One region of the Cupriavidus sp. 2TAF22 genome, then DNA from elsewhere that is predicted to be linked to it. Evidence: predicted binding sites of a transcription regulator. Region 1 holds the regulator's gene; each other region holds the start of a gene.
What was found. The regulator HrcA, encoded in region 1, represses chaperone genes, less so after heat shock. The targets are predictions, from matches to a motif close to TTAGCACTCNNNNNNNNNGAGTGCTAA.
Positions count from the first base shown of each region.

Region 1 (3,275 bases):
ACTTGCCGGCGCCGGTCTCGCCGGTGAACACGGTAAAGCCCGGGGTAAAGTCGAGGTCGAGCGTGTCGACGATGACGAAATCGCGGATGGACAGGCTGCGCAGCATCGTGGGCGACGGGTCAGGGTCAGGTTGGGGGGCGGTCTGCGGGAGGCGCCGGCCGGCATGGTCGCGGTGGGCTGCGACCGCGCCGGATCAGAGCCGGTTGTCTTCGCTCGGGTACTCGTGCCAGTGCAGCTTCTTGCGCAGCGTGGCGTAATAGTTGTAGCCGAGCGGGTGCAGCAGGTGGACGGTCTTGGCCGAGCGCCGCACCACGATGCGGTCGCCGGGCAGCAGCGAGGTCAGCGACTGCATGTCGAAGTTGACGCTGGCGTCGCGCGCGGTGGCCACCTCGATCGACACCTCGGCGTCATGCGGCAGCACGATCGGGCGGTTGGACAGCGCGTGCGGGGCGATCGGCACCAGCACCAGGCCGGACAGCGTGGGGTGCAGGATCGGTCCGCCGGCGGATAGGGCGTAGGCCGTGGAGCCGGTCGGCGTGGACACGATCAGGCCGTCCGAACGCTGGTTGTACATGAAGTAGCCGTCCACCGAGACCGCCAGCTCCACCATGCCCGAGATGCCGGAGCGGTTGACCACCACGTCGTTGAAGGCCAGCGCGGAGAAGATCACGCCGTCGTCGCGCACCACCTGCGACTCCAGCAGCATGCGGGTCTCGGATTCATAACGTCCGGCCAGCATGTCGGGCAGCACCGAATGCACGTCTTCCAGCGGGATGTCGGTCATGAAGCCAAGGCGCCCGTGGTTGACGCCGATCAGCGGCACCTGAAAGCCGGCCAGCTGGCGCGCCAGGCCCAGCAAGGTACCGTCGCCGCCCAGCACCACGGCGACGTCGGCATGCTTGCCGATCTCGCCGGGTGGCAGGGCCGGGTAGTCGGTCAGGCCCGTGGCCAGCGCGGTTTCCCGCTCGAACACCACATCCTGGCCGTTCTTGAGGATGCAGGCGGCAAGCTCTTCCAGCGGGCCTTCGATGCCGGCGGTGGCGTACCTGCCGATCAGGGCGACGGTGCGAAAGGGCGCGCGAGCGGCGCCGGGCGTGGGGAGCGAAGACATGCCCGGATTAGACCATACCGCCGCGACCATTGTCAGCAAGGCGGCACGTCCGGGCGTGCGCGGGCGTGCACGAGCCGCCCGAACGGGTAAAACCTGCGTAAAATCGGGTGCATCATGGATGAACGTGCGAAAACGCTTCTCAAGACCCTGATCGAGCGCTATATCGCCGAGGGGCAACCCGTGGGTTCGCGGACCTTGTCGAAGTACTCCGGTCTCGATCTGTCCCCGGCCACCATCCGCAATGTGATGTCGGACCTGGAGGAAATGGGGTTCATCACCAGTCCGCACACGTCGGCGGGGCGTATCCCGACCCCGCGCGGCTACCGGCTGTTCGTCGATACCATGCTGACCGCCCAGCCGCTGGACAGCGCGCTCAACCTGGCGGAGCTGACCGGCAAGATCCTGGGCCAGTTGCGCGGGCAGCAGCTCGGGCCGCAGCGGATGATCACGTCGGCGGCGCATACCTTGTCCAATCTGTCGCATTTCGCCGGCGTGGTGATGACCCCGCGGCGCGCGCAGGCGTTTCGCCAGGTCGAGTTCATGCGGCTGTCGGACAAGCGCATCCTGCTGATCATCGTCACCCCCGAGGGAGACGTGCAGAACCGCATCATCCAGACCGAGCTGCCGTACACGGCGTCGCAACTGGTCGAGGCCGCGAATTTCATCAACTCGCACTACGCCGGCATGAGCTTCGACAATGTGCGCGACCACCTGCGCGGGGAATTGCAGGCCTTGCGCATGGATATGTCGCAGCTGATGCAGGCGGCGGTGGAAGCGGGCAGCAGCGCCATGGCGGAGGAAGAAGACAATCATGTCTTCATTTCCGGCGAGCGCAAGCTGCTCGAGGTGGAGGACCTGTCCTCCAGCATGGAAAAGCTGCGCCGGCTGTTCGACGTGTTCGAGCACAAGACCGGCCTGCTCAAGCTGCTCGACGTCTCCAGCCACGCCCAGGGCGTGCAGATCTTCATCGGCGGCGAGAGCAAGCTGGTGCCGCTGGAAGACATGGCGGTCATCACGGCGCCCTACGAGGTCGACGGCCAGATCGTCGGCACGCTGGGGGTGATCGGGCCCACCCGCATGGCCTACGAACGGGTGATCCCGATCGTCGACATCACCGCGAGGCTATTGTCCAGCGCGCTGAGCCAGAACTAGTGCTGGCCAGGGCCGGTCTCACCGACTGCCTGTTCCGCTCCTCCCGTCTGCTCGGCGAGACCCGGCGGCCGCGCGCCTTTGGCGCGTCCCGCCCCGCCACACCGGAAACACCATGACGACTACCCCCGAACCGGCCTATCAGCATGGCCAGGCGCCGCGCACGGCGATCCTGCTGATCAACCTCGGCACGCCCGATGCGCCGACACCGAAGGCCGTCGGCAGCTATCTCAGGCAGTTCCTGTCCGATCCGCGCGTGGTGGAGATCCCGCGCGCTGCCTGGCTGCCGATCCTGTACGGCATCATCCTGCCGTTGCGCTCGCGCGCCTCGGCGGTGAAATACGAGTCGGTCTGGCTGCGCGAGGCGCAGATGACCGGTTCGCCACTGCTCGTGCATACCGAACGCCAGGCCCACGCCCTGCAATTGCTGCTCAGCCAGCAGGGCCACGAAGTGACGGTGGCGTGCGCGATGCGCTATGGCAACCCGTCGATCGCTTCCGTGCTGGAGGCGCTGCGCCGCCAGGGCACCGAGCGCATCCTGCTGCTGCCCCTGTATCCGCAGTACTCCGGCACCACCACGGCCACGGCGTTCGACGAAGCGTTCCGCGTGCTGGCGACCTGGCGGAATCAGCCAGAATTGCGGCTGGTCAAGCATTTTCACGACCATCCGGCCTATATTGCCGCCTTGCACCAGCAGGTGGGGGCATACTGGGCGCAGCACGGCACGCCGGATTTCGGGCGTGGGGACAAGCTGATCCTGTCGTTCCACGGGGTGCCGCGGCGCACCCTGGAACTGGGCGATCCCTACCATTGCGAATGCCTGAAGACCGGCCGCCTGCTGGGCGAGGCGCTGGGCCTGCAAGCCGGCCAGTACCAGGTTACCTTCCAGTCGCGCTTCGGCCGCGCGGAATGGCTGCAGCCCTACACGGCACCCACGCTGCAGGAGTTGGGCAAGGTCGGCACCGGGCGGGTCGACGTGTTCTGCCCCGGATTCCCGGCCGACTGCCTGGAGACC
Region 1 is NZ_JBFRFX010000022.1:23,021-26,295, forward strand. It holds gene recN (DNA repair protein RecN) at 1-106, opposite strand, end outside; gene AB4Z48_RS24545 (NAD kinase) at 194-1,111, opposite strand; gene hrcA (heat-inducible transcriptional repressor HrcA) at 1,226-2,263, shown strand; gene hemH (ferrochelatase) at 2,376-3,275, shown strand, end outside.

Region 2 (3,275 bases), on a different contig from region 1:
CGCCGGGGACAATACCTTCTTCCACGGCTGCGCGGGTTGCGTGGAGTGCATCTTCCACACGTGCCTTCTTTTCCTTCATTTCGACTTCGGTGGCTGCGCCAACCTTGATCACTGCAACGCCGCCGGCCAGCTTGGCCACGCGCTCTTGCAGCTTTTCACGGTCGTAGTCCGAGGTCGCTTCTTCGATCTGGGCACGGATCTGCTTCACGCGGGCTTCGATCGAAGCTGCATCGCCGGCGCCATCGATGATGATGGTGTTTTCCTTGCCGATTTCGATGCGCTTGGCTTGACCCAGTTCTTGCAGGGTTGCCTTTTCCAACGTCAGGCCGATTTCCTCGGCGATCACTGCACCGCCGGTCAGGATGGCGATGTCTTCCAGCATGGCCTTGCGGCGGTCGCCGAAGCCCGGAGCCTTGACGGCGGCGGTCTTCAGGATGCCACGGATGTTGTTCACCACCAGGGTCGCCAGGGCTTCGCCTTCGACGTCTTCAGCGATGATCAGCAGCGGGCGGCCCGACTTGGCCACTTGCTCCAGCACCGGCAGCAGGTCGCGGATGTTCGAGATCTTCTTGTCGAACAGCAGCACGAACGGGTTGTCGAGGGCGACAACTTGCTTTTCCGGGTTGTTGATGAAGTACGGCGACAGGTAGCCGCGGTCGAACTGCATGCCTTCCACGACTTCCAGCTCGTCGGCCAGCGACTTGCCGTCTTCCACGGTGATCACGCCTTCCTTGCCGACCTTGTCCATCGCTTCAGCGATCAGGTTGCCGATCACTTCGTCGCTGTTGGCGGAGATCGAGCCGACCTGGGCGATTTCCTTGCTGGTGGTGGTGGTCTTGGTCAGCTTCTTCAGCTCTTCGACCGCGTTCACCACAGCCTTGTCGATGCCGCGCTTCAGGTCCATCGGGTTCATGCCGGCGGCAACGTACTTCATGCCTTCGCGCACGATCGACTGGGCCAGCACGGTTGCGGTGGTGGTACCGTCACCGGCGTTGTCGCTGGTCTTGGAAGCCACTTCCTTGACCATCTGCGCGCCCATGTTCTGCAGCTTGTCCTTCAGTTCGATTTCCTTGGCCACGGACACGCCGTCCTTGGTCACGGTCGGGCCGCCGAAGCTACGCTCCAGCACCACGTTGCGGCCCTTCGGGCCCAGGGTCACCTTCACTGCGTTGGCGAGAATGTTCACGCCTTCGACCATCTTGGCACGGGCGGCGTCGCCGAACACTACGTCTTTAGCTGCCATGTTCTGAATCTCCTAAATCTGTACGGGGGGTGGCGTGGATTACTTGTTCACCACGGCCATGATGTCTTCTTCGCGCATGACCAGCAGTTCCTGGCCATCCACCTTCACGGCCTGGCCGGCATACTTGCCGAACAGCACGCGGTCACCCACCTTGACGTCGAGAGCGATCGAAGCGCCCTTGTCATCCTTCTTGCCGGGGCCCACGGCGAGCACTTCACCTTGATCAGGCTTTTCGGCAGCATTGTCGGGAATCACGATGCCGGAAGCGGTCTTGGTTTCATTGTCCAGACGCTTGACGATCACGCGGTCGTGCAAAGGACGCAGATTCATACGGACTCCTTGGTACAAAAAGTGATTTTACGTTCACAAGAACTGGCCGCTTTAGCTGGCTGCCAGCAGAATCGGAAGGCTGAGAGAGGGCTGTTAGCACTCTAACCCAACGAGTGCTAATTATAGGGACGGGGGTTTACGTTTTCAAGTCAGCGACTTGATACGTGTTTACCCTTGATGCTGTCGATGCGCGAGCGAATCAGGCAGCGACCAGTGCTCCGGGCGGGCCGCCTCGGCAGGTCACGGCCGACGGACTTACGCGAGTCCGCTCACCTTTTCCCCGGTTCCCGGGCAATCGCAGCCGCACCCTCACCGCGCGGGCGCGGCCGGCGCGCCCTCCCAGCGCAACCCCGCGATGCGCCGGTTTCGGCACATGCCAGCGACTTCAAGTACAGCTTTCCAGATATTGGCACAGGATTGAATCTGTACTCTTTTTCGGCACGCTCATGTGTGCCTCCTGGCAATACAGCTTCGCCCCTACTCTTCCTTTCAACAAAATGACGCGCAGCCAGTTCCAGTCCCCAAGGCCCGGCGACGCGCATTGATCGGAGCTACCGTCGTGAAAGACGAACCAGGGAAGATACGCGAAGTCTGCCTCCACCTTGTCGCCGGCTTGCGCCGCGGACGACCCGACATAGTTGCGCTGCCCGGCAACAGCGCCACCAGACCCGATTCATGCAGTCCGGCCGTGCCGCCGCAAGCGCACGATCGAGGCTTCCGCTACCGCGATGCACCTGGCGCCGATCCGGCCGGGAGGAGCGTCCGATGAAGCTCTACGAGAGGTTCGCCGACGATATCGAGCGGCTGATCCGGCAAGGTGTCTACCGGCACGGCGGACGATTGCCTTCCGTGCGGCAGGCTAGCCGGCAACACCGGATCAGCATTACCACGGTGCTTCACGCCTACCTGCTGCTGGAAAGCCGCGGCCTGCTGGTGAGCCGGCCGCAGTCCGGCTATTTCGTCGACCTGCAACGCGCAAGCGACGGGTGACGAATGCAGGCGTTGCGAGCATTCGAAGCCGATCGCCATGTCCTCCCCGGTGGACGTCAGCCGGCTTTGATGCTCCGGAACGTGACAAACGCGGGCGCGACCGAGGCGATCAATATCTGCCTTCAAAGGTTGGCGGCGGCCCGGATCGGCCTCGTCGCTGACGATCCGGGAAGCCTGTTCCAGCCCGTCCAGCCAGCGCTTCGCGCCGGTTGGCACCATCGTTGTGTTACCGATCATCCTGGTCTATAACGCACTTCAGTACCGGGTCTTCCGGGGCAAGGTGCGGGAAGGCGACGCCAGCCCCGGCCACGCCAATGTCGGGGAAACGACGCCATGATCGTGAGGCCGAGGCAAAACTGGTTCCTGATGCTGTTCGCCTGGAACGGTTCGGTATTGCAGACCATCCTTCCCCAACTGGTTTTCATCGGGGCTGTCAGCAGCCTGGCGGTGTTCACGCATGGCCGGATATTCGGCGAGAAGATTCCGCTCAATACGGCACCGTTCACGCTGTTCGGCCTGGCACTGGCCATCTTCCTCGCGTTTCGCAACAACGCCAGCTACGCCCGCTTCAACGAGGCTCGCCATCTATGGGGCAGTCTGCTGATTGCATCGCGGGCGCTCACATCGCAGATGCTCTGCTACCTCCCGGAGAACCTGCCTGCCGCGGATCGTACCCGGATCACCAATATGCTGATTGCATTCGCCTATGCGC
Region 2 is NZ_JBFRFX010000002.1:339,550-342,824, forward strand. It holds gene groL (chaperonin GroEL) at 1-1,243, opposite strand, end outside; gene groES (co-chaperone GroES) at 1,283-1,573, opposite strand; partial or broken gene AB4Z48_RS04110 (GntR family transcriptional regulator) at 2,339-2,630, shown strand; partial or broken gene AB4Z48_RS04115 (hypothetical protein) at 2,718-2,900, shown strand; gene AB4Z48_RS04120 (bestrophin family protein) at 2,897-3,275, shown strand, end outside.
Region 2: the regulator HrcA is predicted to act here: its motif matches at 1,667-1,693, upstream of groES (co-chaperone GroES).

Region 3 (3,275 bases), on a different contig from region 1:
CGCAGGTCGAGGCCATCCGCAGCTGCCTGCAGCAGGGCACGCGCGTGGCCTGGGCCAGCCCGGTCTGAGCGGGGAATGGGGAACGGGGCGGCAGGCGAGGCTGGCGGCGCCCGCGTCGTCAGCGCGCCGTCAGCGCTTGCGCTGTGGCAGCGGGATGCGGTCGTCCTCGCCGGGCACGCGCGGGAACTGGTCGTCCTCCCATCGCTGGGATGCGGCTTCGATGGCTTCTTTGCTGCTGGAAACGAAATTCCAGAAGATAAAGCGGTGCCCGTCGGTGGGGTCGCCGCCGAGCAGCATGACGCGCGACGGCGCCTCGGCCGTCAGCGTGACCGTCTGGTCCGGCACCAGCAGCGCCATGTGGCGCTCAGGCAACACTTCCCCATCCAGCGCGACCACGCCGTCTACCGGGTAGATGCCGCGTTGCGCGTGCTCCGGCGGAATCTCGAGGCTTGCGCCCTGCTCCAGATCGATCGCCACGTACAGCGTGCGACTGAAGACCTTCACGGGCGCCTCGGCCCCAAACGCATCGCCCGCGATCACCGTCATCCGCACCCCGGGCCGCTCGAGCTTGGGCAGGGTCGCGGCAGGATGGTGAAAGAAGGAAGGCTCCACGGTCTCGTGCTCCTTGGGCAGCGCCACCCAGGTCTGGATGCCGTGCAGGCGCGGACCGGCCTCGCGGGCCGCCTGCGGTGAGCGCTCCGAGTGCGCGATGCCGCGGCCGGCCGTCATCCAGTTCACGTCGCCCGGCTTGATGACCTGCTTGCTGCCCAGGCTGTCGTGGTGAAGGATTTCCCCTTCGAACAGGTAGGTGACGGTCGCCAGCCCGATATGCGGATGCGGGCGCACATCCATCCCCTGCCCGGCCGGAAGCACCGTCGGCCCCATATGGTCGAAGAAGATGAACGGGCCCACGGTCTGGGCCGCCGCGGCCGGCAGCACCCGGCTGACGGTAAAACCGTCGCCCAGGTCACGTACGTGCGGTTTGAGCAAGTGTTCGATAGCAGACATGCATTTTCCCCGGTTAGGCCGATGCTGACGGCCGCATGAATGAAAAGAGTGTAGCCGCTGGTGAAACACAGCATCTCATTGCGCGACAGAACCGGGACCGGCGGCGCCCCTCTAATCAATGTCCGATGGCGTTGCGGGGGCTGCCGGATAGTGGTCGCTCCACATAGCAGGAAGAAAGCCAGAAAAAAGGCTATTTGAAAACAGAAGCCAATTACCTGGAACTATCAACCCTATAAGGACTCCAACTTAGCAGTCTCCCGGCTTGAGTGCTAATATGTGTTGCAATGCAGTGCGCGGACCCTTCAGGGCGAGCGCCGCGGGCAACCCACCCGCCGGATGCGAAAGGAGCAATCGAGTGAACGCGGTCCTATCTGCCGACCAAACCCAAACCAGCAGCCGCCTGCCTACGGCGCCTCAGGGCGCCGGGGCATTTGCGCTGACGTTTCCCGGAAACCTGGGAAACCTGGACAGCTATATCCAGGCTGTCCATCGTATCCCCATGCTCACCCCCGAGGAAGAGCAGCGGCTTGCACGCGATCTGCGCGAGCATGACTCCGTCGATGCGGCTCGCCGCATGGTGCTGTCGCACTTGCGCCTGGTGGTGTCCATCGCCCGCCAGTACCTCGGCTATGGCCTGCCCCACGCGGACCTGATCCAGGAAGGCAATATCGGCCTGATGAAGGCCGTGAAGCGCTTCGACCCGGACCAGGGCGTGCGGCTGGTGTCGTACGCCATGCACTGGATCAAGGCCGAGATCCACGAATATGTGCTGAAGAACTGGCGCATGGTCAAGGTGGCGACCACCAAGGCCCAGCGCAAGCTGTTCTTCAACCTGCGCAGCCACAAGCAGGGTGCCCATACCTTCACGCCGGAGCAGGTCGACGCGGTCGCGCGCGAGCTGAACGTCAAGCCGGAAGAAGTGATGGAGATGGAAACCCGCCTGTCGGGCGGCGACCTGGCGCTGGAAGGCCAGATCGACGACGGCGAGGAGGAGTTCGCGCCGATCGCCTACCTGGCTGACAACCACAACGAGCCGACCCGCGTGATCGAGGCCCAGCGCCACGACCGCATGCAGGTGCAAGGCCTGGAAGAAGCGCTGACCAAGCTGGACGACCGCAGCCGCCGCATCATCGAGGCGCGCTGGCTGCACGTCAACGACGACGGCTCCGGCGGCTCAACGCTGCACGAGCTGGCTGACGAGTTCGGTGTCTCCGCCGAGCGCATCCGCCAGATCGAAACCGCGGCGATGAAGAAGATGAAGGGTGCTCTGCAGGCCTTTGCCTGATAGTTGCGCGGGAGCGCGGCGGAACGAAAGCCGCGCGCCAGAATGGAACAGGGCCGGTCTCGCGACCGGCCCTGTTTTTTTGTCCGGAGACCCCGCCCCTGGCGGGCGGAGCCGCTTCAGGAAAGCAGCTGCTTCAGGTCGTGCGCGATCGGCTCGGGGCCCTGGCCGTGGCGGATGAACAGGCGCAACCGGCCGCTCGGATCGAATACATAGCTGCCTGCCGAGTGGTCCATCGTGTAGTTGTTCGGCGAGGTACCCGGCACCTTGGCGTAGAACACCTTGAAATCCTTTGCCACCTTCTGCAGCGCCGCGTCGTCGGCCGGGCGCATGCCCAGGAAGCGCGGATCGAAGGCGGGCACGTATTGCGCCAGCAGCGCCTGCGTATCGCGCTCGGGATCGACCGTGACGAACAGCACCTGCACGCGGTCGGCATCCGGGCCCAGTTGCTCCATCACCGCCTTCAGCTCGGCCATGGTGGTGGGACAGACATCGGGGCAGTGCGTATAGCCGAAGAACATCACCACGGCCTTGCCCTTGAAGTCGGCAATCGAGCGCACTTTGCCGTTGTGGTCGGTGAGGACGAAATCCTTGCCGAATTCGCTGCCGCCGCTGATGTCGACATTCTTGAACGAGGCGCGCTGCTGGCCGCAGGCGGCAAGCAGCAGCGAGCACAGCGCCAGCAGGCAGAAGCGGCGGAACAGCGCAAAGCTGGACGAAGAACCCGGAAAGAGACGGCTTGGCATGCGATTCGCTTGATTGGCGGCTTGATTGGCGGACAGGCCGGCCCGGGCGCCCCGGAAAGCCGGATGGAGGCGGACGGCGGCCTGGTCACATTGGCAGATGGATGCAGTATCGCCGATCGGCACCGCCCCGCGCCGGGGCCGCGACAAGATGCCGCAACCGCGCGGGTGCTCCCGGCATCGCTCAGGACTGCGGCAGGAACTTGAAATAGTGATCGATCAGCAGCGCCGCGAACAACAGC
Region 3 is NZ_JBFRFX010000006.1:182,772-186,046, forward strand. It holds gene ybiB (DNA-binding protein YbiB) at 1-68, shown strand, start outside; gene AB4Z48_RS09860 (pirin family protein) at 130-1,008, opposite strand; gene rpoH (RNA polymerase sigma factor RpoH) at 1,364-2,293, shown strand; gene AB4Z48_RS09870 (SCO family protein) at 2,410-3,036, opposite strand; gene cyoE (heme o synthase) at 3,218-3,275, opposite strand, start outside.
Region 3: the regulator HrcA is predicted to act here: its motif matches at 1,255-1,281, upstream of rpoH (RNA polymerase sigma factor RpoH).